Regions from separate parts of the Marinagarivorans sp. genome, predicted to be linked through region 1. Evidence: predicted binding sites of a transcription regulator. Region 1 holds the regulator's gene; the other holds the start of a gene.
What was found. The regulator LexA, encoded in region 1, represses DNA repair genes until DNA is damaged. The targets are predictions, from matches to a motif close to ACTGTNTNTANANACAGT.
Positions count from the first base shown of each region.

Region 2: ruvC (crossover junction endodeoxyribonuclease RuvC) is a predicted target of LexA. The motif match lies at 7,095-7,112, and genes of this name have one in related genera.

Region 1 is NZ_CEXWTU010000036.1:15,863-27,791, reverse strand. It holds partial or broken gene AC3A8L_RS06525 (prenyltransferase/squalene oxidase repeat-containing protein) at 1-434, opposite strand, end outside; gene AC3A8L_RS06520 (class I SAM-dependent methyltransferase) at 444-1,172, opposite strand; gene AC3A8L_RS06515 (glycosyltransferase family 4 protein) at 1,172-2,494, opposite strand; gene AC3A8L_RS06510 (thioredoxin family protein) at 2,568-3,023, opposite strand; gene hisB (imidazoleglycerol-phosphate dehydratase HisB) at 3,169-3,762, shown strand; gene hisH (imidazole glycerol phosphate synthase subunit HisH) at 3,774-4,457, shown strand; gene hisA (1-(5-phosphoribosyl)-5-[(5-phosphoribosylamino)methylideneamino]imidazole-4-carboxamide isomerase) at 4,513-5,253, shown strand; gene hisF (imidazole glycerol phosphate synthase subunit HisF) at 5,260-6,033, shown strand; gene AC3A8L_RS06485 (hypothetical protein) at 6,162-6,611, opposite strand; gene lexA (transcriptional repressor LexA) at 6,615-7,217, opposite strand; gene AC3A8L_RS06475 (D-alanyl-D-alanine carboxypeptidase family protein) at 7,452-8,615, shown strand; gene AC3A8L_RS06470 (YbeD family protein) at 8,612-8,887, shown strand; gene lipB (lipoyl(octanoyl) transferase LipB) at 8,891-9,571, shown strand; gene lipA (lipoyl synthase) at 9,620-10,597, shown strand; gene AC3A8L_RS06455 (GNAT family N-acetyltransferase) at 10,598-11,143, shown strand; gene pyrG (CTP synthase) at 11,544-11,929, shown strand, end outside.
Region 2 is NZ_CEXWTU010000004.1:27,480-39,408, reverse strand. It holds gene AC3A8L_RS01135 (DUF4389 domain-containing protein) at 1-114, opposite strand, end outside; gene ybgF (tol-pal system protein YbgF) at 172-996, opposite strand; gene pal (peptidoglycan-associated lipoprotein Pal) at 1,008-1,478, opposite strand; gene tolB (Tol-Pal system beta propeller repeat protein TolB) at 1,536-2,813, opposite strand; gene tolA (cell envelope integrity protein TolA) at 2,810-3,592, opposite strand; gene tolR (protein TolR) at 3,589-3,990, opposite strand; gene tolQ (protein TolQ) at 4,033-4,704, opposite strand; gene ruvB (Holliday junction branch migration DNA helicase RuvB) at 4,839-5,885, opposite strand; gene ruvA (Holliday junction branch migration protein RuvA) at 5,965-6,570, opposite strand; gene ruvC (crossover junction endodeoxyribonuclease RuvC) at 6,567-7,088, opposite strand; gene AC3A8L_RS01085 (fumarate hydratase) at 7,307-8,827, shown strand; gene AC3A8L_RS01080 (4a-hydroxytetrahydrobiopterin dehydratase) at 8,905-9,249, shown strand; gene AC3A8L_RS01075 (hypothetical protein) at 9,242-9,427, shown strand; gene AC3A8L_RS01070 (GNAT family N-acetyltransferase) at 9,414-9,926, opposite strand; gene AC3A8L_RS01065 (AgmX/PglI C-terminal domain-containing protein) at 9,998-10,984, opposite strand; gene AC3A8L_RS01060 (ExbD/TolR family protein) at 10,981-11,502, opposite strand; gene AC3A8L_RS01055 (ExbD/TolR family protein) at 11,499-11,929, opposite strand, start outside.

The sequences.
Region 1 (11,929 bases):
ACAGCCCAGCTAATATCACCTTCAGTATGCTGGAACTGCAACACAAAATTAAGTGCACGCTGCATAACGGGGAAAAAATGCTGTAGAAAGCCGTTGTCGCCGGTGGTTAAAAAGTAATGCCACACGCCAGTCGCCACATATGCAACAAAGTTAGTCTCTTTACCTGTGGGAGCTTCTACTTGTTTTGTATTGTCGCCAAAATAATAAGCGGCTTGCCAGCTGCCATCGAGTAATTGGTTGTCGGCAAGCCATTGGTAAGCGCGCTTCGCTTCGCGATGCATGCCGGCCACGGTTAAGCCCATCGCCGCTTCAACGTGGTCCCAAGGGTCTAGCTTATCGTCAAGGTTCCACAAGATAGCGCCATTATCGAGTTGTAAGCTTCGAATATAGTGGGCGGTAATGTCGAGATTCAGTGTGTTTAGCGTTGGGTGCAAAAGTAAACCTTAGTGATCGGTTGGGGTGGTTGATTTAACAAAGTGCCAAACAATACTTTTACCCATTAAAGGGTTAAATAGTCGCTCGAGTACACGCGTGAATGCAGGTTTTTTCATTAAATCCCACACGAGTAGTCGATGGTAGGTTCGGCATAATAACGCCTGCTCGCCCTGTCTCCAAAACGCGCATCGCAACCACCAGTAAATACTGTGCAAAGCGTGGGCGTAATATTGGTGTGTTTGCGCAAAACCCAGAGACTTTATTTCTTGGCTTAGTTTTCTCGCATTAAAGATACGCACATGCCCGCCTTCAACCTGATGATAGGCGGCGCTCAGTTGCCAGCAGATTCGTTCGGGCCAAGCTCTGGGTACGCTGGCAGCAAAGGTTCCGCCGGGTTTGAGTATGCGTTGCACTTCTTTTAGCATTGAGGCGTAGTCGGGAATATGCTCGAGCACTTCGGAGCAAATCACTGCGTCGAAGGTGTGGTCTAAAAAGGGCAGTTGGGTGCCATCGCTGCAGGCATAGTTTAGCGACGGTGATTGTTTGACCGATGTAAAAAAGTCATTGCCTTTTGTACGCGCTGTTGTGAGATCTCGGTGGCTCAAGTCAGCGCCTACTATGCGTACATTCGGGAAATGCCAAGCGCTAGCGTGACTGTGCCGGCCTTCGCCGCAACCTAAATCTAACACAAGGCTATTTGGGGAGAGTTTTAGCTCAGCAATGTTGATAGTTTCCATTAGGCCGGTTCCGTGCGTTGTTCAGCGGAATTAGCATGAACAGTGTCGTTACTATATTCAGTAATCGCGCTGCGATACAGTTCAACATATTCATCGGCAACCTTGCCCCAACTTAAAACTCGGCAGGCACGTTCGCGCCCCATTTTTTCAAGCTGCTCTCTGCGTAATGGGTCAAGAAGTAACTGACTTATTGCTGCGGCCAGTGCGTTGTCATCACCGGCAGGCACTACAATACCTACATCGCCGACCACTTCGGGTAAAGCGCCGCCATCTGTAACAATAACAGCGGTGCCGCAGCTCATGGCTTCGGCAGCGGGCAAGCCAAAACCTTCGTACAGCGAGGGGCAAATAAATAGACTGGCTGCGCAGTAGGCCTCTACCATCTCTTGGTCAGTTAAACCTGACCGAAAGGTTACGCGCTGCTCGAGTTTGAGTGAGTGCAAGTATTTTTCGCTTGCCCCTTCAGCTTGCAGCTTACCTATTACAGTTAGTTGCAGTTCGGGGTTTTGCGGTAATAACTTGGCGTAAGCATCGAGTAGAACTTTAAAGCCCTTTAACGGCTGATCTGATGAGCAGGTGGTAATGAGCTGGTTAGGTTTTTTTTGTATGTGAGCCAGTGGTTGGAATAGTGAAGTGTCGATGCCGTTAAATATGACGTGGGTTTGCTCTGTCGGACGGCCAAAACATGCCTTTATATCTTGGCGAGAAGCTTGAGATACCGTAATGACATGGGAAAGCTTACGCGTAACACGCGCTTGCATGGTTAAAAATGAGTACCATCGTTTAGCGCCCCAGCGATGAAGCCAGTTGCTGGCACTGGCGACGGCATGTTCGCGATCGCGTGTGATTGGATGGTGCAGCGTTGCGAGTGTGGGTAATTCAAGCTTGAGTAATGCTGTACATAAACTTTGGTTGTCGTGAATAACATCAAAGCGGGTAGGGTGTTTTTTGAGGTATTGCTTAAGTCGTCGACCAAAGCAATAAGGCTCTGCGAAGCCCCCGGTGAGCATGCTCCACCATTCATAAATATCGGCAAAGGATGCTAGGTGCTCAAAACGCAGCGCCGTAACGTGGTTTGGTACTTCGTAGAGATTAAGGCTTGGCAGTTTGACTAAGGTTATTTCGCTCGGCAATTGAGGGTAAGGTGGGCCGGATATGACGGTGACGTTATGCCCTAGTTGATGAAGTGCCGTAGCGAGTTGCTTGATGTACACGCCTTGCCCGCCCACGTGAGGGTGGCTGCGATAGCCCGCAAGGGCGATGCGCAAGGGTGGTTTTTCTTTGGCAAGGGCGTTGGCGCGCCTGATGTCGGGGGTTAGCAATGCGATTATCCGTTAAACGAAAGCCGGCCATTATAGCGCCCGTGGCTTTATCGCCAACCACCTTTAATTCATCTTAAATTTGTTGCAGGAATGCGCTTGGTTCAAACGTAAGATCAAGCTTCTTGATCAGTGTGCCGTCGGGTTTCAGTATAACTAGCGTTGGATAACCATGGGCTTGATAGGTTTTGCGGAAGTAATTGGCTTCCTCAGACTCAGAATCGATACGGGCATAAATGTAGTCACTATCGATGACCTTTTTAACCGAGCTATCGGCAAGTACTTCCTTATCGAGCTTTACGCAGTAGCCACACCAGTAGGCCGAAAAGTCCGCGAGGATGGGCTTACCTTGTTCTTGAGCTTTAGCCATCGCTTGGGCAAGCGTTAAGGGTTCTAGGCCGGTATTAGCGAAAGCTCGCTTACCATTAAAATTCTGCAACGAGTTAATGCCGATATAAAAAAGCCCTCCAAATGCAACCATCAGGACAATGGAGAAAAACTCTTTCTTTAAACGCTCTTTGCTGATTTTCACGGAACAGCTCCAATAATAATGTCTTTATCCTGCTACGACTTCATGGATGCCGGAATGTTCAGTTGCATTAAGGGAAAGTAAGAACCCAAGACACGAGAGCCATGCAACGCTATAATCGCCGTTTTTCAAAATGTCTGGAGTAAGTATGGCCGACCGTACGGCGAAAGTTGACCGCGATACACTCGAAACACAAATCAGCGTTGCTTTGAATCTTGATGGCGCAGGTAAGGGTGTTTTTAACACGGGTGTTCCTTTCTTAGAGCATATGATGGATCAAATCGCCCGTCATGGCATGATAGATTTGGACGTATTGTGCAAAGGCGATACGCATATTGATGATCACCACAGTGTAGAAGATATCGGTATTACCATTGGCCAAGCCATAGATGCTGCCGTGGGCGATAAGCGCGGTATTTACCGTTATGGCCACGCTTATGTTCCGCTTGATGAGGCGTTATCACGTGTTGTTATCGATTTTTCTGGCCGCCCAGGCCTTGTGATGAATATCCCTTTCACGCAAAAGCGCATTGGTAATTTCGATACGGAATTATTTTGGGAGTTCTTCCAAGGCTTTGTTAACCACGCCAAAGTGACTGTGCATATCGATTGCCTTCGTGGTCACAATGCGCACCACCAAATTGAAACAGTTTTTAAGGCGTTTGGTCGCGCTTTGCGCATGGCCTTAACCGTTGATGAGCGTATGGGTGATGCAATGCCTTCGACCAAAGGCACGCTTTAGGAGATTTTGTGGTGAGTTCAACATTAACCCAAGTGGCCATCATTGATTATGGTATGGGCAATTTGCATTCGGTTGCCAGTGCAGTGAAGCATGTCGCGCCTGAAGCCAATGTGATTGTAACCTCCGATAGTGACGCTATCGCACGTGCAGACCGTGTCATTTTTCCTGGTGTTGGCGCTATACGTGATTGCATTGCCGAGATCAAAATTCGTGGCTTTGATGTCGCGGTAGAGCGTGAAATTGCCTCGGGCAAGCCAGTACTGTCTATCTGTGTTGGCTTGCAGGCACTCATGTCACGCAGTGCCGAAAATAATGGGGTTGATTGCCTCAATATTATTCCTGGAGAGGTGAAAGACTTTAGTGCTACGCCGGGCTTCAATGCAGTGACTGACGAAGGTTCTCACAGTGGTGAACGTTTAAAGGTGCCGCATATGGGCTGGAATAACGTTGCACAGACAATGGCACACCCGCTGTGGCATTCAATTGAAGATGGCGGCCGTTTTTACTTTGTGCATAGCTATTATGTGCAGGCGCAAGACCAAGCATTGGTGGCGGGTAAGACTCATCACGGTTTGGATTTTGTTGCAGCATTGGCTCGCGATAATGTGTTTGCGGCGCAATTTCATCCTGAAAAAAGCCATAGCAATGGCCTGCAACTATTGAAAAATTTCGTAGCTTGGGATGGTCGGCCATAAATTGTAATGGCTTACTCCACGCTAGATTACAGATTGTTTCTTAAGGTATTTATTCATGTTAATTATTCCCGCCATTGATTTAAAAGACGGTAAGTGTGTGCGTTTACGCAAAGGTGTTATGGAAGATTCCACCGTTTTTTCGGATGATCCCGTCAGCATGGCTCAAAAATGGGTAGATCAGGGTGCTCGTCGATTGCACCTGGTCGACCTTAATGGCGCATTTGCCGGTGAACCTGTAAATGGCGAAATTGTTACTGCAATAGCCAAAGCTTACCCCGATTTACCCATCCAAATTGGTGGCGGTATTCGCAGTGCCGAGACCATCGAATACTACTTAAATGCGGGTGTTAAGTATGTCATCATCGGTACAAAAGCCGTTAAAGAGCCGCAGTTTGTCACTGAAATGTGTAAGGCCTTTGAAGGGCATGTGATTGTGGGTTTGGATGCGCAAAAAGGTTTAGTGGCAACCGATGGTTGGGCGGAAGTCTCAACCTTGAAAGCTACAGATTTGGCGAAGCGCTTCGAGCAAGATGGCGTTAGTAGTATTGTTTACACCGACATTGACCGTGACGGCATGATGCAGGGCGTAAACGTTGAGGCAACAGTGGCTATGGCGAAGGCGTCCAGCTTGCCGGTTATTGCTTCTGGCGGCATTACTGATATCAACGATATCAGTGCTTTATTGGCTGCAAGTGCAGAGGGCGCCGGAATTTGCGGTGCGATTACTGGGCGTGCAATTTATGAAGATACATTGGACTTGGCTGAGGCTCAGGCCTTGTGCGATAAAAAGGGTTAATCGGTCATGGCTTTAGCAAAGCGTATTATTCCTTGTTTAGATGTAGATAAAGGTCGCGTTGTCAAAGGCGTTCAGTTTGTTGATATACGCGATGCTGGTGATCCCGTTGAAATCGCTAAAAAGTACAATCAACAAGGTGCCGACGAAATCACCTTTCTGGATATCACAGCTTCGCACGAAGCCCGAGACACAACAATCCATACGGTTGAAGCGATTGCCTCTGAGGTTTTTATTCCGTTAACGGTTGGTGGTGGCATTCGAACTGTTGCAGATATTCGCAATATGTTGAATGCAGGCGCCGATAAGGTTGGCATTAACTCAGCGGCTGTTTTTAATCCTGATTTTGTTCAAGAAGCTGCCGACAAATTTGGCTCGCAATGTATCGTTGTTGCGATTGATGCAAAAAAAGTGAGTGCTGAAGGTGAGGTTCCTCGATGGGAGATTTTTACCCATGGTGGACGAAAACCAACGGGGATAGATGCTGTCGCTTGGGGTGTTAAGATGGTCGAGCTAGGCGCTGGTGAGATTTTGTTAACGAGCATGGATAACGATGGGGTTAAACAGGGCTTTGATCTTGGCGTGACGCGAGCGATTAGCGATGCGGTAGCTGTGCCAGTCATCGCCAGTGGAGGTGTTGGTAATCTTCAGCACTTGGTAGATGGTGTCGAGCTCGGTGGTGCGGATGCAGTTCTGGCTGCGAGTATCTTTCACTTTGGTGAGTATACCGTGCCGCAGGCGAAGGCCTATATGGCTGAACGTGGTATTGAAATTCGGTTTTAGCTTTGGTGCTTTTTGAGTTTTACTTAATCCCTTGAAGCAAAAAACTCCGCTTTTCCATCCTTGAATGGCGAACAAGAATGAAGCAGCGGAGGGTCGAGGAGGAGCTTGGTTGTGATACTTTCTGGCGTTTATTGCGGTCGAATGATTAAGGCGCTGCTATCGCCTGTATGCGCCGCATTTTCTAGCCAGGGAAATAGTTTACTGCTGATACCCTGGCAGTGCGCAACCACAGTGTGGCTGGTGCCTGCATTCAAAGCATCTTGCATTAGTTGAGGTATGTCGGCTTCTCTCTTTGGGTGTAGGATTCTAAGGCCCATTACGTCAAAGTTAAACTGCGCTAGCGCTTCCCGGCTTATCAGCATTGGGCATATCCACGTTAACCATCGGCCTCCGTTGCTATCCGCTTTATGCTGATGGCTTAGGTGAGCAAGCATGGCGAAGGTTAGGTCGCCTTGAGGATTGTTGCCGGCCAATATGATCTCGCTAACCTTAGAGGTTCTTGTTGCTGCGCGATCTTGTGGGTGACCTCTGCCGTTAAGGGGCGATTCGTCAGTTTGTTTCAAAGAGAGAGCTTGCATGGTTTATCCTCGGCGAATTACGCCAACGCTAATGCCTTCGATGGCAAAATTGCTATCGCGCAAATCAACTTCAATAACATCGAAATCTTCATTTTCAGGGAAAAGCTGTACTATTGCCCGGTTGCCCTCGCGACGATAACGTTTCACCGTGACTTCATCCTCAACACGAGCAACAACAATATCGTTGTTTTTAGCGGTTTTAGCTTCACGAACGGCAAGAAGATCGCCATCCAAAATGCCAGCATCTTTCATGCTCATGCCATGTACCTCTAATAGATAGTCGGCAGAAGGATGGAAGAAGTTTTGAGGGATGGGCAGATAATCTTCTATATGCTCGGTCGCTAGAATAGGGTTTCCAGCGGCAACGCGGCCTACTAGAGGGATTCCCCGGGCTGCTTCTGGCAGGCGAATACCGCGTGAAGCCCCTTCTATGATCTCGATGGCGCCTTTGCGTGCAAGCGCTTTAATGTGTTCTTCTGCAGCATTAGCTGACTTGAAGCCCAGTATTTTCGCAAGCTCTACGCGGGTGGGCGGGCAGCCGGTGTCTTCCATATGCGACTTGATCACATCAAAGACTTGCTGTTGTCTGGCGGTAAGTTTGGACATGTTGCCTCCAAGGGTTAAAAGTACTGGTTGGCTGTACAGTATGTAATTATAAGCAGTATTGAACTTTGTGCAAGCGCCTTTTAAGTGAACCGAGTTAAATTGTTGATATTAGTTGATCGTTGCGGTTTGCGCGGTTTAGTGGCCGTAAGGCTTTGGAATTTGTGATGTCAATGCTGCTATAATCGCGACTTTTGGCTACGGATAACTACTTTTATCATGATTTTCAAAAGCAAGATGTGCAGGTCCTTCGCGCAAGCGGTCTTACTGGCGGGCGTATCGCAGTTTGCGGTCGCGCGTGACATCATCATTCCAAAGCCACCACAGGTTGCGGCCAAAGCGTACATTCTTATTGATGCGCAAACTGGACATGTTCTTATTGAAGAGCAGGCCGATTTCCAGTTGCCCCCCGCAAGCCTTACCAAAATCATGACAAGCTATATTGTCTCGGAGGAGGTTGCGCGCGGCGATTTAAGTGAACAAGATAAGGTATACGTCACCGATGATGCTTGGCGCCGTGGCGGCACCTCAAGCGGTGGTTCTACAATGTTCTTAAAGCCACGCTCTGAGGTTGAGGTTATTGATCTATTGCGCGGCGTTATTATTCAGTCTGGTAACGATGCTTCCATTGCATTAGCTCAACATATCGCAGGAAGTGAGGGCGCTTTTGCGGATGTGATGAATCAAACGGCTACCTTGCTTGGTATGCAAAATACACATTTTAAAAATGCGACGGGTTGGCCTGCCGAAGGCCATTTAACGACGGCGCGCGATTTAGCCCTGCTTGCGCAAGCAACTATCTATGATCATCCAGATCACTACGACCTTTATGCCGAGCAAAGCTTTACCTATAACGGCATTAAACAAGATAACCGCAATAGCTTGCTGTTTCGAGATAGTAGTGTTGATGGCTTGAAAACTGGCCATACAGATGCTGCAGGATATTGTTTAGTTGCGACGGCTGAAAAAGAAGGCATGCGCTTGGTTTCTGTGGTACTAGGTACTCGGTCAAAAGAAGCCCGTGCGGTGGAGTCGCAAAAATTGCTGTCTTATGGTTTTCGGTATTTCTCAACGCATACTGCTATTAAAGGACAGCAGGCGCTACTTGATGAGAGAATATGGCAGGGCTTAAACAAGCAGGTTTCTTTGGGTGTATTGGATGATGTTACCTTAACGATTCCAAGGGGCGCAGGCGATAACTTAGAGCTCGTCACCACTGTGGATCACACAATTAAAGCGCCAGTTGCTGTGGGGCAGGCATTGGGTACTTTAGCGATCATCTACGACGGTGAAACGCTGTATGAAGGCAACTTGGTTGCGCTATATGCGGTTGAGCAGGCAGGTTTTTTTGCTCGCTTGTGGGATAGTTTTATGTTGTTTATTGATGGGCTATTGTCATGAGTGAGCAAGCGCCCGATCGCCCCCTAATTGAATTCCCTTGTCCTGATTATCCTATTAAAATCATCGGTACAGCATTTGAGGGTTATGAAGCCGCTGTTCTTGAGGTTGTTGCCCGGCATGCTGAATTGTCGGCGGCGCCTGCGCCTGTTAATCCTAGTCGCAATGGTCGCTTTGTCTCTCTTACGGTGCTTATTGTGGCCACCGGAGAGCCGCAGTTAAAAGCGATGCATGAAGAGCTGAAGGGTTTAAGTTACATTAAAATGGTTATGTGAATAATGGCTGATACTACGCCGTTATTGCTCACGCCAATTGTTATAAAAGATTTGGGTACTGCGCCTTATGAGGATGTTTGGAGGGCGATGCAGTCTTTTACTGATTCGCGTGCGCATGAAGATCCCAAGCAACCCATCTTGGATGAGTTGTGGATTGTTGAGCATCAGCCCGTTTATACGCAGGGGCAGGCAGGCAAGGCCGAGCATATTATTGGTGAAACATTGGTCCCAGTGGTGCAAACCGATAGAGGCGGCCAGGTCACTTACCATGGCCCTGGCCAGCTTGTCTTCTACCCATTGCTCAACTTGCGCCGCAAAAATATGGGCGTTCGCGAGCTGGTGACCCATATTGAAAATAGTGTTATTGCTTTCTTGGCAACCTATGGTGTAAATGCTGCAGCCCGTGCAGACGCACCTGGTGTTTATATTGGCGATCAGAAGGTGGCATCTCTCGGTCTGCGCGTTCGCAGGGGCTGTAGCTTTCATGGCGTAGGCATAAACATAGCTATGGATTTAACGCCCTTCGATGCGATTAATCCGTGCGGCTATTCAATGCTTAAGATGACGCAGCTGGCTGATCATATTGATGAAATGCCAGCAAATTTCGTACAGGGCGCAAAGGCGCGCTACGTAGAATGCTTATTAAAAGAGCTAAAATGCACACTAGCTAAAGAAAAGGACTAGTGCGTATTCGCCAGCGGCTTTGTTGGCTGTTGGAATTTTGAGGTAACTATGACCGAACATTTTGACCCCGTAAAACGTACTCGGCGTATCGCGCAGGGTGAAAAATTGCGTGATGCTGATAAAGTCGAACGCATTCCCGTGAAGGTAATTGCTTCTGATGCGCCTTTGCGCAAGCCTGACTGGATTCGTGTACGCATTCCCGCTTCGCAGGAAGTTCAGCGCATCAAGTCATTGTTGCGCAAGAGTAATCTTTCTACTGTTTGCGAAGAAGCTAACTGCCCTAACTTGAGTGAGTGCTTCAGCGGCGGCACTGCAACCTTCATGATCATGGGTGACATTTGCACTAGGCGCTGCCCGTTTTGCGATGTGGGTCATGGTAAGCCGAATGCGCTTGATGCTGCCGAGCCCAAAAAATTAGCTGCTGCTATAGCTGACATGGGTTTGAAGTATGTTGTCATCACCTCGGTTGATCGCGACGACTTACGTGATGGCGGTGCCGACCATTTTGCTACTTGCATACGAGAGGCGCGCTTGCTTTCGCCGAACCTACAGGTAGAAATATTAACGCCTGATTTTCGGGGGCGAATGGATATCGCGTTAGAAATATTAGCGGCCGAGCCACCTGATGTTTTCAATCACAACCTCGAAACGGTTCCGCGTTTGTATCGTGAGGCCCGACCTGGCGCTAATTATCAATGGTCTCTACAGTTACTGCAAAAATATAAAGCATTAAAGCCTGATGTTATGACCAAATCTGGTTTGATGGTTGGTTTGGGTGAAACAAAAGAAGAAATCATGGAAGTGCTCAAAACTATGCGCGAGCACGATATTGATATGCTCACCATTGGGCAGTACTTGGCGCCCTCTAAAGAGCATTTACCCGTTCAGCGCTATGTGGAGCCTAGTGAGTTTGATGAATATGCGGCTTACGCTAAAGAGTTGGGCTTTAAGCGCGCTGCTTGCGGACCATTAGTGCGGTCCTCTTATCATGCCGATAAGCAGGCGCACGGAGAAGAGGTAAAATAGTTGTCTGCGCATGATTGGGGTGGAATCTGTTTTGATTTAAGAGATCAACCATCGCTTATCGATACACTACTGCTCTGGTTGCACGCCGAATGGCTTAAGCAAAGAAAAGGCTCAATGGAGAACCCTGCTGAAGCCTATGCAAAACGCCGTTTACAGCTGCGGGAGCACTTAGGTGATGAGGCTGTACCCATGACGTTGATCGCTAAAGAGTGCGCTGCGATTAAAGCACCGCCATTGGGGTGCATTAGCTTGACTCGCTTGAGTAGTCGAAATCCTCGTTTTGCCAATGGCTTGTGGGTAAGCAACCTTTTTGTCACACCTACTGCTCGTGGTCGAGGTGTTGGCGAGTCTTTGTTAAAAAGCGCTGAGCAGGCGGCGATGGGCCTGGGCGAGAAGGAGCTGTATCTTTATACCGACATCTCGCGCGGATATTACACTGGCAAGGGGTGGCAGGAGTGCTTGATGCCTAAGTCGAACTCTACGGCTCCGACTGTTACGGTCTTCAAGAAGGCTATCTCGGGTGCTGATCTTAGTTCGAAATACTAAGGGGAGAGGAAGCAATATTTCATGCGTTAATACTTGATGTCGACTTCCTACCTTCGATGCTCAAAGCGTTACATGCCGCGTCATGCGCCTCGATATCTTTGCCTTATTGGATAAACTATCTATTGCCTAGCCCCTAATCGCGATTTGCTGCGGCAAATAATTGAGACAAAAGCCCAAATCTGGTAATCTGCCGCCCCATCCATACGGGTGTCTTCAAGGGTGTTTGTTGGAGCTGGTGGGACTTCAATAGCGATAGGTTCAAACCTAATCGATTGGTTGTCGTTTGCTCTGTTCGCAACGCAATACTCATCATTTGATGGGGTTGATCCTCTGAATTCGAATATCCGTTAATTTTAACGTTTAGAATGCCTCTAAACGATTGACTTTCACAAGGCGTCAAATGACACGATTTGTTTTTGTTACTGGTGGCGTGGTTTCGTCATTGGGTAAAGGTATTGCGTCTGCATCTTTGGCTGCAGTGCTTGAAGCGCGCGGTTTTAAAGTTACTATTTTAAAGCTAGACCCCTATATCAATGTTGATCCAGGAACGATGAGCCCGTTTCAGCATGGTGAAGTTTTTGTGACAGAGGATGGCGCAGAAACCGATCTCGACTTGGGTCACTACGAGCGTTTTATTCGCTCGAATATGTCGAGAAAGAATAACTTTACGACGGGGCGTGTTTACGAAACCGTTTTGCGTAAAGAGCGCCGAGGTGACTATCTTGGCGGCACTGTTCAGGTTATTCCTCACATTACTGATGAAATTAAGCGCCGCATTCTTGAAGG
Region 2 (11,929 bases), on a different contig from region 1:
AATTAATAAAATCAGAGTTCCAGCAATTTTAGCGCACAGTAAAAAAAACAGACTATAAACAGCACGAAACCAATACTCTGCACTCGATAAGTTTTTCTTTAACTGTGAGTCCATATAACTCTCCTATTTACAATATTCATCTTTGAAAAAAACAATATGAGTGCAATTGCGTTAATAATTTTTTTCTAGGAAGTCTTGCGCCAACTTCGCCGCAGAAGAACCGGATGAAACCACTGCCGTTAGCTGCTTTTTAGCTTCGTCCAAGTCACCCTGCAAAAACAGAACCTTAGCCAACTTAAATTTAGCTTCAGGCGTTTTCTGATGACTGGGGTGCTCACGAACCAAAACGTCAAACCATTGGTGCGCATTATCTAAATCATCACGCTGTAAATACACTTGACCCAACCAATATTTGGCATTAGCCGCATAAACACCGGTAGGGAAATCACGTAAATATGCATCAAAGGACTCTATACCTTTGTCGTAATCACGCTGCTTTAGCACCGCGTCAATACCGGCTCGGTACAAGGCTAGCTCATTTTCAGCCTCACCTTGCACTACCGTATTTTGAGCTGGTATTGATATAACAGGCTCAGAGGGCCTAGAAGATAGCGGTTTAACAATACTGCCATTACTCGCCGCTTGTGTAAGGCCGCTAACTCGACGATCTAAATCCAAATAATCATCAAGCCGTTGCTGTTTGAGTTTTTTCAATTGGTAACTTTGCTCTTCCACAATACCGCGCAGTGTTTGCACTTCTTGTTGCAGTGTTTGCAATTGAAAATAAAATTCCGTCATGCTGGCAGGTGTTGGCTTGGCCGCACGAGGAGTATAACCACCATCGTTAGGATTTACGCTATTGACATTTTGATCACCGGGGAACCGTGTCGACGGCACTTCGAGATCAACCACTTCAACCTGAGCATAGACGGGGGCTATTACTGAAAATGAAACTGCCGCCATAAAGGCGGCAGTTAAAGCATTAAACTTATGCATAAGTTTAATGCTTATTTAAGCTCTACACGACGGTTTTTAGACCATACCATTTCGCCAGAACCCATTTGGGCAGCGCGCTCTTCACCGTAGCTCACTGTTTCAATAGAAGCAGCGCTTACGCCTTGAAGAACAAGGTAATCACGAACAGCATTAGCACGTCGCTCGCCCAAAGCCATGTTGTACTCACGGCTACCGCGCTCATCAGCGTGACCTTCTAAACGAACTGAACGAGGGCTAGCAGACAATTGCTCTGCGTGAAGCATTAAAGCGGCACGTGCGGCAGTTGTTAAAGTCGCTGAATCGAATTCAAAGTAAAAGGTTGTAACAATAACAACCGCTTCTTCAATTACTGTCTCTACTGTTTCAGCTTCTACTGGCGCTACCACTTCAGGAGTAACAGTTTCAGTGGGCTGATTTGACGAACAACCCGTCATTAAGCCGAAAGCAGCAGCAAATGCGATGGCGGAATACATTTTTTTCATGGATTTACTCCCAAATGGTATTTATAAAACTAAAGATGTTCAAAAAATAAACAGAAATTAAAAATACGGCGCCCAAGCCGGCTCTCTCACATCACCTTGACTAGACGGTAGGCGGAATTTAACGCCAGCATCCATAGAGACCGCACCAAGTACGCCCTTTCCATTATGCTGCGTAGCATACAACAACATTGCTCCGTTGGGTGCAATACTTGGTGATTCATCTAGCCAAGTTTCAGTCAGTATCCGCATATTACCCGATGCAATATCTTGTGAGGCAATATGAAACACCCCATTTTGCCGATGAACCATCACAAGGCTTTTACCGTCGGGGCTCACGCGGGGGCGAGCGTTATAGTCGCCCTCAAAGGTTAAACGCTCTGGACGGCCACTTTTTAAATTAACTTGATAAATTTGTGGGCTCCCTCCCCGATTAGAGGTAAAGATTACACCAGAACCATCGACCGACCAATTCGGCTCGGTGTCGATATAACTATCGTTGGTGATACGCTGCAAGCGTTTGTTTTGAATATTCATTACATAAATATCAGGACTGCCATCCTTTGACAAAACCATCGCCAATTGATTACCGTCCGGCGAAAACGAAGGCGCTCCATTCAGCCCTCTGAAGCTTGTCATTTGCGTTTTACGACCCGTAGCCAACTCCATGATATATATAGCTGGCCTAGTGGTCTCAAAAGACACATACGCAATGCGCTTTCCATCAGAAGCCCAAGTGGGCGAAAGGATGGGCTCCGAACTTGCTTGCAACGTTCGAGCTCTAGCACCATCGACATCGGCATATACTAAACGATAACGGCTTGCGCTCGGTTTACGCATATCTTGAACATATAACATTTTAGTCGCGAAAATCCCGCGAATCCCGGTCACCTTTTCATACACCGCATCGCTGACAGCGTGGGCAATATCACGCAAACCATTAACGCCAGCCTTCACAGTGGCGGTATGAATATTCTTTTGCGCTAAAACATCATAGAGTTCATAACGCAGAACATACTTATCACCTTCAGTTACCAGCTTGCCGATGACTAAAAAGTTGGCCCCTAGCATACGCCAATCTCTAAAAACAACCTCATTGCGCGAAGTCGGCATGGCCAACATGTCGGTGGTCGGTATTGGATTAAAAAAACCACTGCGCTCTAAGTCCGCAGCAACAATTGCTTGAATATTTTCAGATAAGCCCCGCGATTGACCAAAAGGCACAATAGCAATCGGTGCAGGATTATCATTCCCACGGTTAATCTCAATAAATAAACTAGCGCGGGCATTCATTGCAGAAAGAACAAACAGCGCAGCTAACGCAATGCGAAAAATCACAGGCGACGATCCTCGGGATTGAATAAAAGATTAATAGTTCTGAAATTGCGTTCGAACACCGCAATATCCATTTTTTGTAACTCTGGAATTTGGTCAACCGCGCGCACAGCCTGCTCGGCTGAACGATCAAAGGCATCATTACCGCTGCCCTTTACGACATTCACCGTAATGATTTTACCCGTTGGTACCAACTGAATCACAAGCTCACAAAGCATTCCTTTTCGTGCCGAGGGTGGCCGACTCCATTTCTGAGCAATACGCTCCATAATAATGGCCTTAAACGAATTTACCGTTTGCGCTTCAGCTTGTTCAGCCAACATCATCTCTTCTTCACGCAGAGCTTTATCGACAGCTTCTTGCTGGCGCTTACGCGACTCCTCTTTGGCGCGCTTTTCGGCGGCCGCTTTCTCTTGTTTTTCCTTTTTCTTCAATGCCGCCTTTTCTTTCGCCGCTTTTGCCTTCGCATCAGCGGTTTTCTTTTCTTTTAGAATTTTTGCTTTCTTTGCGGCGGCTTCTTTTTGTCGACGTTTTTTCTCAGCACTAGCATCTTTTTTCTTATTGGCTGTCAAATCAACCTTGTTCACCTTACTGCCAGACACCTTCTTTTCAGGCGCCTTTGTTTTCAGCTCAACTAATGTGGCTTTAACAAATTCAGGGCGTTTGAAGTTCGCCTCTTCTTTAGCGGGCTGCCAAACGTGCACCACGGTCCACACTAAAATTCCGTGCAAGACTACAGCGGCCAGAATGGGTAAGGTGTATTCTCGAATAGAGCGAATCATTTTTTGCTTGAACCAGGCTCCGTCACCAAGCCCACGCTCGGTGCGCCGGCACCCTGCAGCTCACTCATTAGATTAACAACCAAACCATATTCAATCTTTTTATCACCCCAGACTAATACCGGTGTTTGCGGCTTTTGCCTAAGGATCTTCGCAACCTGATCAATAATTTCAGTAAGCGGTTTTTGCTGATCACCTTTTTCGCCCAAGTTAATAAAATAAGAGCCGTCGGTTTTAATCGAAACAATTAACGGTTCTTCGTCTTTATTATCTAGGGGGCTTGATGGCGCTTGAGGTAATTCCACCTGAACACCCTGCATCAATAACGGCGCGGTAACCATAAAGATGACCAGCAAAACGAGCATGACATCGATATAAGGCACCACATTAATTTCAGCCATTGGCTTACGCTTTTTAGCCGGTAACAGTGTATTCACTTGGCATTACTCTGCATGGACTTGGCGGTGCAAAATTGAAGAGAACTCTTCGGTGAAAGTCTGGTAATTAGCACTAAGGCTTTCGGCCTTGGCCACAAAACGGTTGTAAGCCAAGACCGCAGGAATGGCCGCAAATAGCCCCATCGCCGTTGCAACTAAGGCCTCCGATATACCTGGCGCCACTGTGGCTAAAGTTGCCTGGTGCTGGTTCGCCAAACCGCGAAACGAGTTGAGAATCCCCCAAACGGTACCAAACAGACCAATATAGGGGCTAACAGATGCCACACTGGCTAAAAATGGTAAATGAAGCTCGAGCTTTTCCTGCTCTCGCATTAACGCAACTCGCATTGCCCGTTGCGTGCCCTCCATGACGGCAGCCGAGTTCTTTTGCTGACTTAAACGTGAGAACTCTTTAAAACCTGCGCGAAAAATGGCTTCAATACCTTGAGCATTTTGGCTATTACCTTGTCGGTAGAGCTGAGCCAAGTCACCTCCGGACCAAAAACTTTTTTCGAACCGCGAGAAACTAGTACTTGCCTTAGAGTGATAGATAAAGCGCTGAATAATCATCACCCATGAAGCTACCGAAGCAGCGAACAGCACAAACATGACCAACATGACCACAGGGCCGGCATCGGCCACTAAGTCAAAAATAGAAAGGGGTTCGGTTGGAGTCATAAAAAATTTCGTTACCCAGTAGCTAGCGAGATGGATTGTGTAATGCAAACTAAGTGAGCACTATAGATTGTCCCACTATGAACGCAAGAGTCATGAAAGATTCCACGAATATTGCTGTGCCCGATTTAGGCCACCTAAGTATCTTGCGCCATACTGGCCGGGGGCGTCAATCCAAAATGATCGTACACTTTTTGCGTGGCTACTCGCCCCCGCGGTGTACGCATAAGAAAACCTTGTTGAATTAAATAAGGCTCCAAGACATCTTCAATGGTGTCTCTTTCCTCACTAATAGCGGCAGCTAAGCTATCGACACCTACAGGACCACCGCCAAATTTATCAACCAGGGCTATTAATAACCTACGATCCATATGATCAAAACCTAAAGCATCAACATTCAACATATTGAGCGCTTTATCAGCCACTTCTTCAGTCACAACACCATCAGCTTTTACTTCGGCATAATCACGCACCCGGCGTAACAACCGATTGGCGATACGTGGCGTACCACGCGCGCGACGTGCAATTTCCTCGGCGCCCAAACCCTCAATACCAACCCCCATCAAACTTGCCGAGCGAGTGACGATATGCGTGAGATCTGCCAAGTTGTAAAATTCTAAACGCTGAACAATGCCGAAGCGATCTCGTAATGGCGAGGTTAACAAACCCGCCCGCGTCGTGGCGCCGATCAACGTAAATGGAGGTAGATCAAGTTTGATGGAGCGTGCTGCCGGCCCCTCGCCAATCATGATATCTAATTGGTAGTCTTCCATCGCCGGGTACAGCACTTCCTCAATCATTGGGCTTAGACGATGGATTTCATCAATAAACAGAACGTCACCGGCATCTAAATTGGTCATTATCGCTGCTAAGTCACCAGCCTTCTCCAACACAGGGCCGGATGTACTTTTTAGCGAAACACCCATTTCGTTAGCAATAATATTCGCCAACGTAGTCTTACCAAGCCCCGGCGGGCCAAAAATCAAACAGTGGTCTAACGCTTCGGCGCGGCCTTTAGCCGCACCGATGAATATTTCCATCTGCTCACGGACATGGGGCTGGCCAATATAATCAGCCAGCATTTTCGGGCGAATAGCGCGATCAACTTGCTCTTCTTTACCTTGAACGGAAGGCTGAATAATGCGCTCTTGTGCTGCAGGTTTAAGGTTGTCAGGTTCTATCATGCAAGGCGTGGTTTCTTAATGAGTAAAGGCGCGGCTTCATTGCCACATAATCGCAACCCGTATATTTAAGGGGCTTATTTTAGCCCGGTAACATACTGCGCAAAGCAAGACGAATCAATTCTTCGCTACGCGTCACTTCATTTGTTTTGAGTACGCGCGCAATTGCTTTGGTCGCTTCTGCCGGCTTATAACCCAGTGCAATCATCGCACTTTCGGCTTCAGCTAATATATCGCTGTTGGTAGATCCTGCAGAACCGTAATGAGTTGCCTCACCAGGTAACTGCCAATCTTTGACGCGATCACGCATTTCAATAACTAGACGCTCGGCCGTTTTTTTACCGACGCCAGGTACTTTAGTTAAAGCGGCAACATTGTCGTTTAAGATAGCCGCCACAACATCGTTTGGATCCATGCTGGATAAAACGGCAAGTGCCATTTTAGGCCCCACACCGCTCACCTTAATAAGCTGGCGAAATAAACTACGCTCCTGCTGGCTTGCAAAGCCAAAGAGCTGGTGGGCATTTTCGTTTATGGACAAATGCGTATGCAATACCGCCACACCCGATTCCGGCAAATTATAAAATGTACTCATCGGGGCCAGTACTTCGTAGCCCACGCCCATAACATCAAGCAAAATCATCGGGGGTTGTTTTTCTAGAATCTCCCCCTTCAAGCGCCCTATCATACTAATCGACCTCTACGAAATTGACGCGCGCCAGCAGTGCGCACCAAATAATGCTGTGTATTTGCGTGGCACAATGCTACAGCTAAAGCATCCGCGGCATCTTCCTGCGGTGAACCTTCCAACTTCAATAATGATTTAATCATATGCTGCACCTGTGTTTTATCTGCTGCACCGGTACCGACAATCGCTTGCTTGACCTTTCGTGCCTCATATTCCGAAACCGGTAAGTTGTGGTAACAAGCCGCCACAATTGCAGCTCCGCGAGCCTGCCCCAACTTCAAGGCCGAACTTGCGTTGGAAGCCATAAAAACCTGCTCAATAGCAAACTCCTGAGGCTGGTAACGCTCAATAATTTCAACGACACCCTCAAAAATCACCTTAAGACGCTCAGGTAAAGTCAACTCAGCTGAGATGCGAATCACCCCGCTACTCACATAGGAAGGCTTACCATTGAGGTAATTAATAATGCCATAACCCGTTTTACGTGAACCGGGATCAATCCCAAGAATAAGCGCCATCAAAAACCTGTATGTAATCACAGTAAAGTTGCACTGTGCCAACTCCTACGTCATAGGTCAAGCCGATCTCGTAAATGCTTATCCAATCCACCACGAAATACAATTGTCATAAACCGCTGAACGTCCATGATATTTATGCGATAAGCGCCTTTAGAACCCACCATTGAATGTGTAGAATTAACGCTTAAACGCCCATACTCAGCCAGACGAGACGAAACATGCGTACAGTGATTAAGCAAAATGACATCATCGCCAGCGTGGCCGATGCACTGCAATATATCTCTTACTACCACCCTAAAGATTTTATCGACGCCATGCATGCGGCTTACAAAAAAGAAGAGAGCCAAGCAGCGAAAGACGCCATCGCACAAATATTAATCAACTCACGTATGTGCGCCCAAGGTCACCGCCCCATTTGCCAAGATACGGGCATCGTGACTATCTTTGTTGAAGTGGGCATGAATGTAAGCATTGATGGCGATATGGCGCTAGAAGACATGTTAAACCAAGGTGTTCGCGAAGCTTACCAGCATCCCGATAATGTCTTGCGCGCTAGTATTTTAGCCGACCCGGATGGCGCCAGAAAAAATACTGGCGACAATACCCCAGCAATCATTCATTACAAAATTGTGCCCGGTAATACTATTGATATTCATGTGGCGGCTAAAGGGGGCGGCTCGGAAGCTAAAACAAAATTTGCCATGCTAAACCCTTCAGACTCCGTCGTAGATTGGGTACTAAAAACCGTACCATTGATGGGCGCGGGCTGGTGCCCTCCGGGCATGCTCGGCATAGGCATTGGTGGCACAGCCGAAAAAGCGATGCTATTAGCCAAAGAAGCATTGCTAGAGCCTATTAATATTCAGGCACTAATTGATAAAGGTGCGCAGTCACGCGCAGAAGAGCTACGTATAGAACTTTACGACAAGGTCAATCAACTCGGTATTGGAGCACAGGGGCTAGGCGGACTAACAACCGTTTTGGACATTAAAGTTAAAGACTTCCCTAGCCATGCGGCCAATAAAGCCGTAGCCATTATTCCCAATTGCGCTGCGACAAGGCACACCCATTTTGTACTCGACGGCAGCGGTCCCGCCAGCCAGACACCACCGTCCCTCGAAGATTGGCCCGAAATAAGCTGGGAAATTGGCGACACTGTTCGCCGTGTTAACTTAGATACAGTAACGCCAGAAGAAGTACAAACATGGAAAAGCGGTGAAACCGTATTACTCAATGGCAAACTCCTGACGGGTCGCGATGCAGCACATAAACGCATGGTCGACATGATTAATAAAGGCGAAGAATTACCCGTCGACCTAAAAGGCCGCTTTATCTATTACGTAGGGCCCGTCGACCCAGTGCGCGAAGAAGTTGTTGGACCCGCAGGACCAACAACCGCCACACGAATGGATAAATTTACCCGTACCGTTATCGAAAAGGCCGGCCTATTAGGTATGGTAGGTAAAGCAGAGCGCGGCGATTCGGCGATAGAGGCTATTAAAGACAATAAAGCTGTTTACTTAATGGCTGTCGGTGGGGCCGCCTACTTAGTATCAAAGGCCATTACGCACTCTAAAGTCGTCGGCTTTGAAGATTTAGGCATGGAAGCGATTTATGAATTCGAAGTCAAAGACATGCCGGTGACAGTCGCAGTCGACAGTACAGGTGATTCCGCACATAAAACTGGACCCAAGATCTGGCAGGCTAAAATTGCCGAGCAGGTTCTCGATATTAAATAAGAAACAGCTTTAGCCGCCCCGCTTTATTTTTGTAGCGTCAAAAGTAAAACGAGGCAACTAACACGACGGACAATTAAATGAACAAGCTCGCTGACCAACAATGCCAAGCGTGCCAAGTCGGGGCTACAGCTCTTATTGGCGAAGAACTTACCAAGGCACTGCACGAACTGCCCAACTGGGAAGCTCACCAACAACCCCAACCTACGCTAGTTCGCACTTACGTATTTTCAAATTTCAGCGCAGCACTGATTTTTGCCAACAAAGTAGGCGCGCTTGCCAACACACACAATCACCACCCCTGCTTAATTATTGAATGGGGCAAGGTGACAGTACAGTGGTGGACACACAAAATTAATAACATGCACTTTACCGATGCCATTCTGGCGGCAAAAACAGACAAGCTATTTCTAACAAATGAGTAATGTTTTAGCGTTTAAACGCCCTAAACTCAGCGAAAAGCATAAAGGTAAAACCCTGTGCAAAAATGGTTTTCATCAATGGAAAATCGTGACAGAAAAAAAGTTTGACGTAAAACAGGGGAAGCTAGTAACACAATACCGCTGTGGTCGCTGCGGACAAGAAAAAATTACTGCGCACTAGAATCACGCTGGTAGAGCATCAAATCAACTTCATCACCGTAGTACAACAAGTGCTGAAGTTGCGACCAACCTAGCCCTTCATAAAAGACTCTTTGATTGGGGGTAAACAAGTACATCTGATCAACGCCCATCTCACTAACTGCACAATTAACAGCATGCGCAACCAACGCTGAAGCAATACCCCGCCTTCGCATTTCTGGCAACACATACACACTGGCAAGCCAGGGCGATAATATTGGCTGACAATCCATATCGTGCAGATCCAGCGCGGCTGTTCCAACAGGTTCACCTTCGGCATTTAAAGCAATAAATAACGTTGGCGAAAAGCTATCGGGGGATAACACTGAAGCGTCGAGATAAGACGCCATTTTTTCAATGCGAACTGATAGTGTTTGCCCTGGATTCAAATGCGCCCACTCTTGGTGATGCCATTGTGCAACAGCAGGGATCATTGATGGAAAATCACAGGCATTAACAATATCAACTATTGGCTTGAGCATAACATCCACATTTTACAGTTATAAAAAAACCCGCCAAGATTACTCCTGCGGGTTTTTGAACGACAAAACGACTAATAGGGTAAGAAATTAAAGGTATGCCTTAAAGTCGTTTTCAGAACATCGTCGGCACCAAAATTAATACCGCGCAAGCGCGCCATAAGTTTTCGCTCTAACTTTTTATCACCTAAATCGCTAGAAACAATCTTAACGCTGGATACATTACCTGCAGGCTCAATAACTAACTCGAAAACCACCTTACCCTCAAGGGTTGGATCTTCATCGAGAGCGCGCTGGTACAAGCCAAAAATACTCGCTTTATTGGCATCAATGGTTTGCGACATCGCCACTTTACTACGGGTACCTTTAATTGCTTCAGCATCGGTAGTGCGCTCTTCAGCCGCCGCGGCACTCACTTCAGTCAACTTACTATCTACGGCTGTAGTTTCACGGCCAGAAAGCGCGGCCCCGCCAGTGTCGGTACTTAATGCCGCTGTATTAACACCACCACTCATTGTTTGAGCGCCGCTATTAATTAAGTTGCGATTAACCGCTGCCGCCTTGCCTTGAGCACGCGTAACTTGCTGTGTTCTAACATCGCTAACATCAAGTGTATCTCGCATTGCACTAAGATCATCAGCAAAAGCGAGAACCCCACTCTGTTTAGCCACTTCTTTAGCTTTTTTCAGCTTTATTGGATCAGGGTCTTTTTTCGGCTTAGGCTCTTCCTTTTTTGGCTTAGGCTTCGGCTCTTCTTTCTTGGGCTTTGGCTCTTCCTTTTTAGGTTCTTCTTTTTTGGGCTCAGGCTTGGGCTTAGGTTTGGGCGGAGGCGGTTTAGGCAGCTCCTTTTTTTCCAAAACAACACGCGCCAATTGAGGCGGTAATTTAGCGCGCTCTTCCCGTGTTTTTTCCGGCAAGTGTACTTGAGTAACAAGGTAACCCAAGATAACAAAAGGAATAAACAGGCCAAAAAATATCTTCCAGTAGCGCTTGTTATCTTCTAGCTCGCTGGACCAAGGTAAAACCAGGTTTGGCGCTAATATGAGTTTTGCATTACTCATGGAGCCTCCCCTGCATCAGTAGCGTTAGAAATCTTACTCACAGCTAATGATATGTTCCGATAATCAGTTTGCGCACACGTCGTCATAATCCGCTTTAACAACGTATACGGGATCGAATTGTCCCCCATAATTGTTACGTCACGCCCTTTTTTTGCCTCACTATCATTGGTGTAAGGCTTACGTGTCGCCAAATATTCCAATTCTTTTTTCAGGGCTTTAATTTCATCGCCCTCTTCAGCCAACACCGACTTCACATTAACGATGGATCGGCCAGAAATAATAATTTCTTCGGCGCTAACCATTACAACCAATGTGTTATCTGGTTTTTTCTCGGCGACTGAATCGGGTAGTTTTATGGCTTTATTACTCTGCAGTACTTCCACATCAGATGAGTTCACCAATAAGAAAAATACAAGAATCGTAAAAATATCCATTAACGATACAAGATTTAACTTTGGCTGCCCTTTATGTCGTCGATGTAAACGGGCCATTCTGCGTGCGCGTAAGGATTGCTTCATTGCATCACCTCCGCATCCGGCATGGCATCATAGGGGCGCTCCTCAATAGGCTGCACAATAGGTGCATCACCGAGAGAGATCTCTGGAAAAAGTTCTGCATCAACAACCGAAGCAACGACAACAGCCTCATAGGAGCGAACGGTATCCATCGTTGTTACGATAGTCTGGTAATCCGTATCCTTCTGCGAAAGGATGAAGATATCGCGTTTCTCTTTACCTTTTTCAGCTAACTGCCGCTTAATTTCCTGTAAGACGGTCGACAACATTTTAAAGTCGTGCTCACCGTCCTTATGTGGGACAGTTTTTAACGGTGCCCCTGCAGGATAATTAACAACCAGTTTATTCGAGTGAATGACCACCTCTAGTGCTTCATTTTGCTGCGGATCATCATTGGCGCTATTGGGCGCTAAATCCGGCAGTTTTAAAT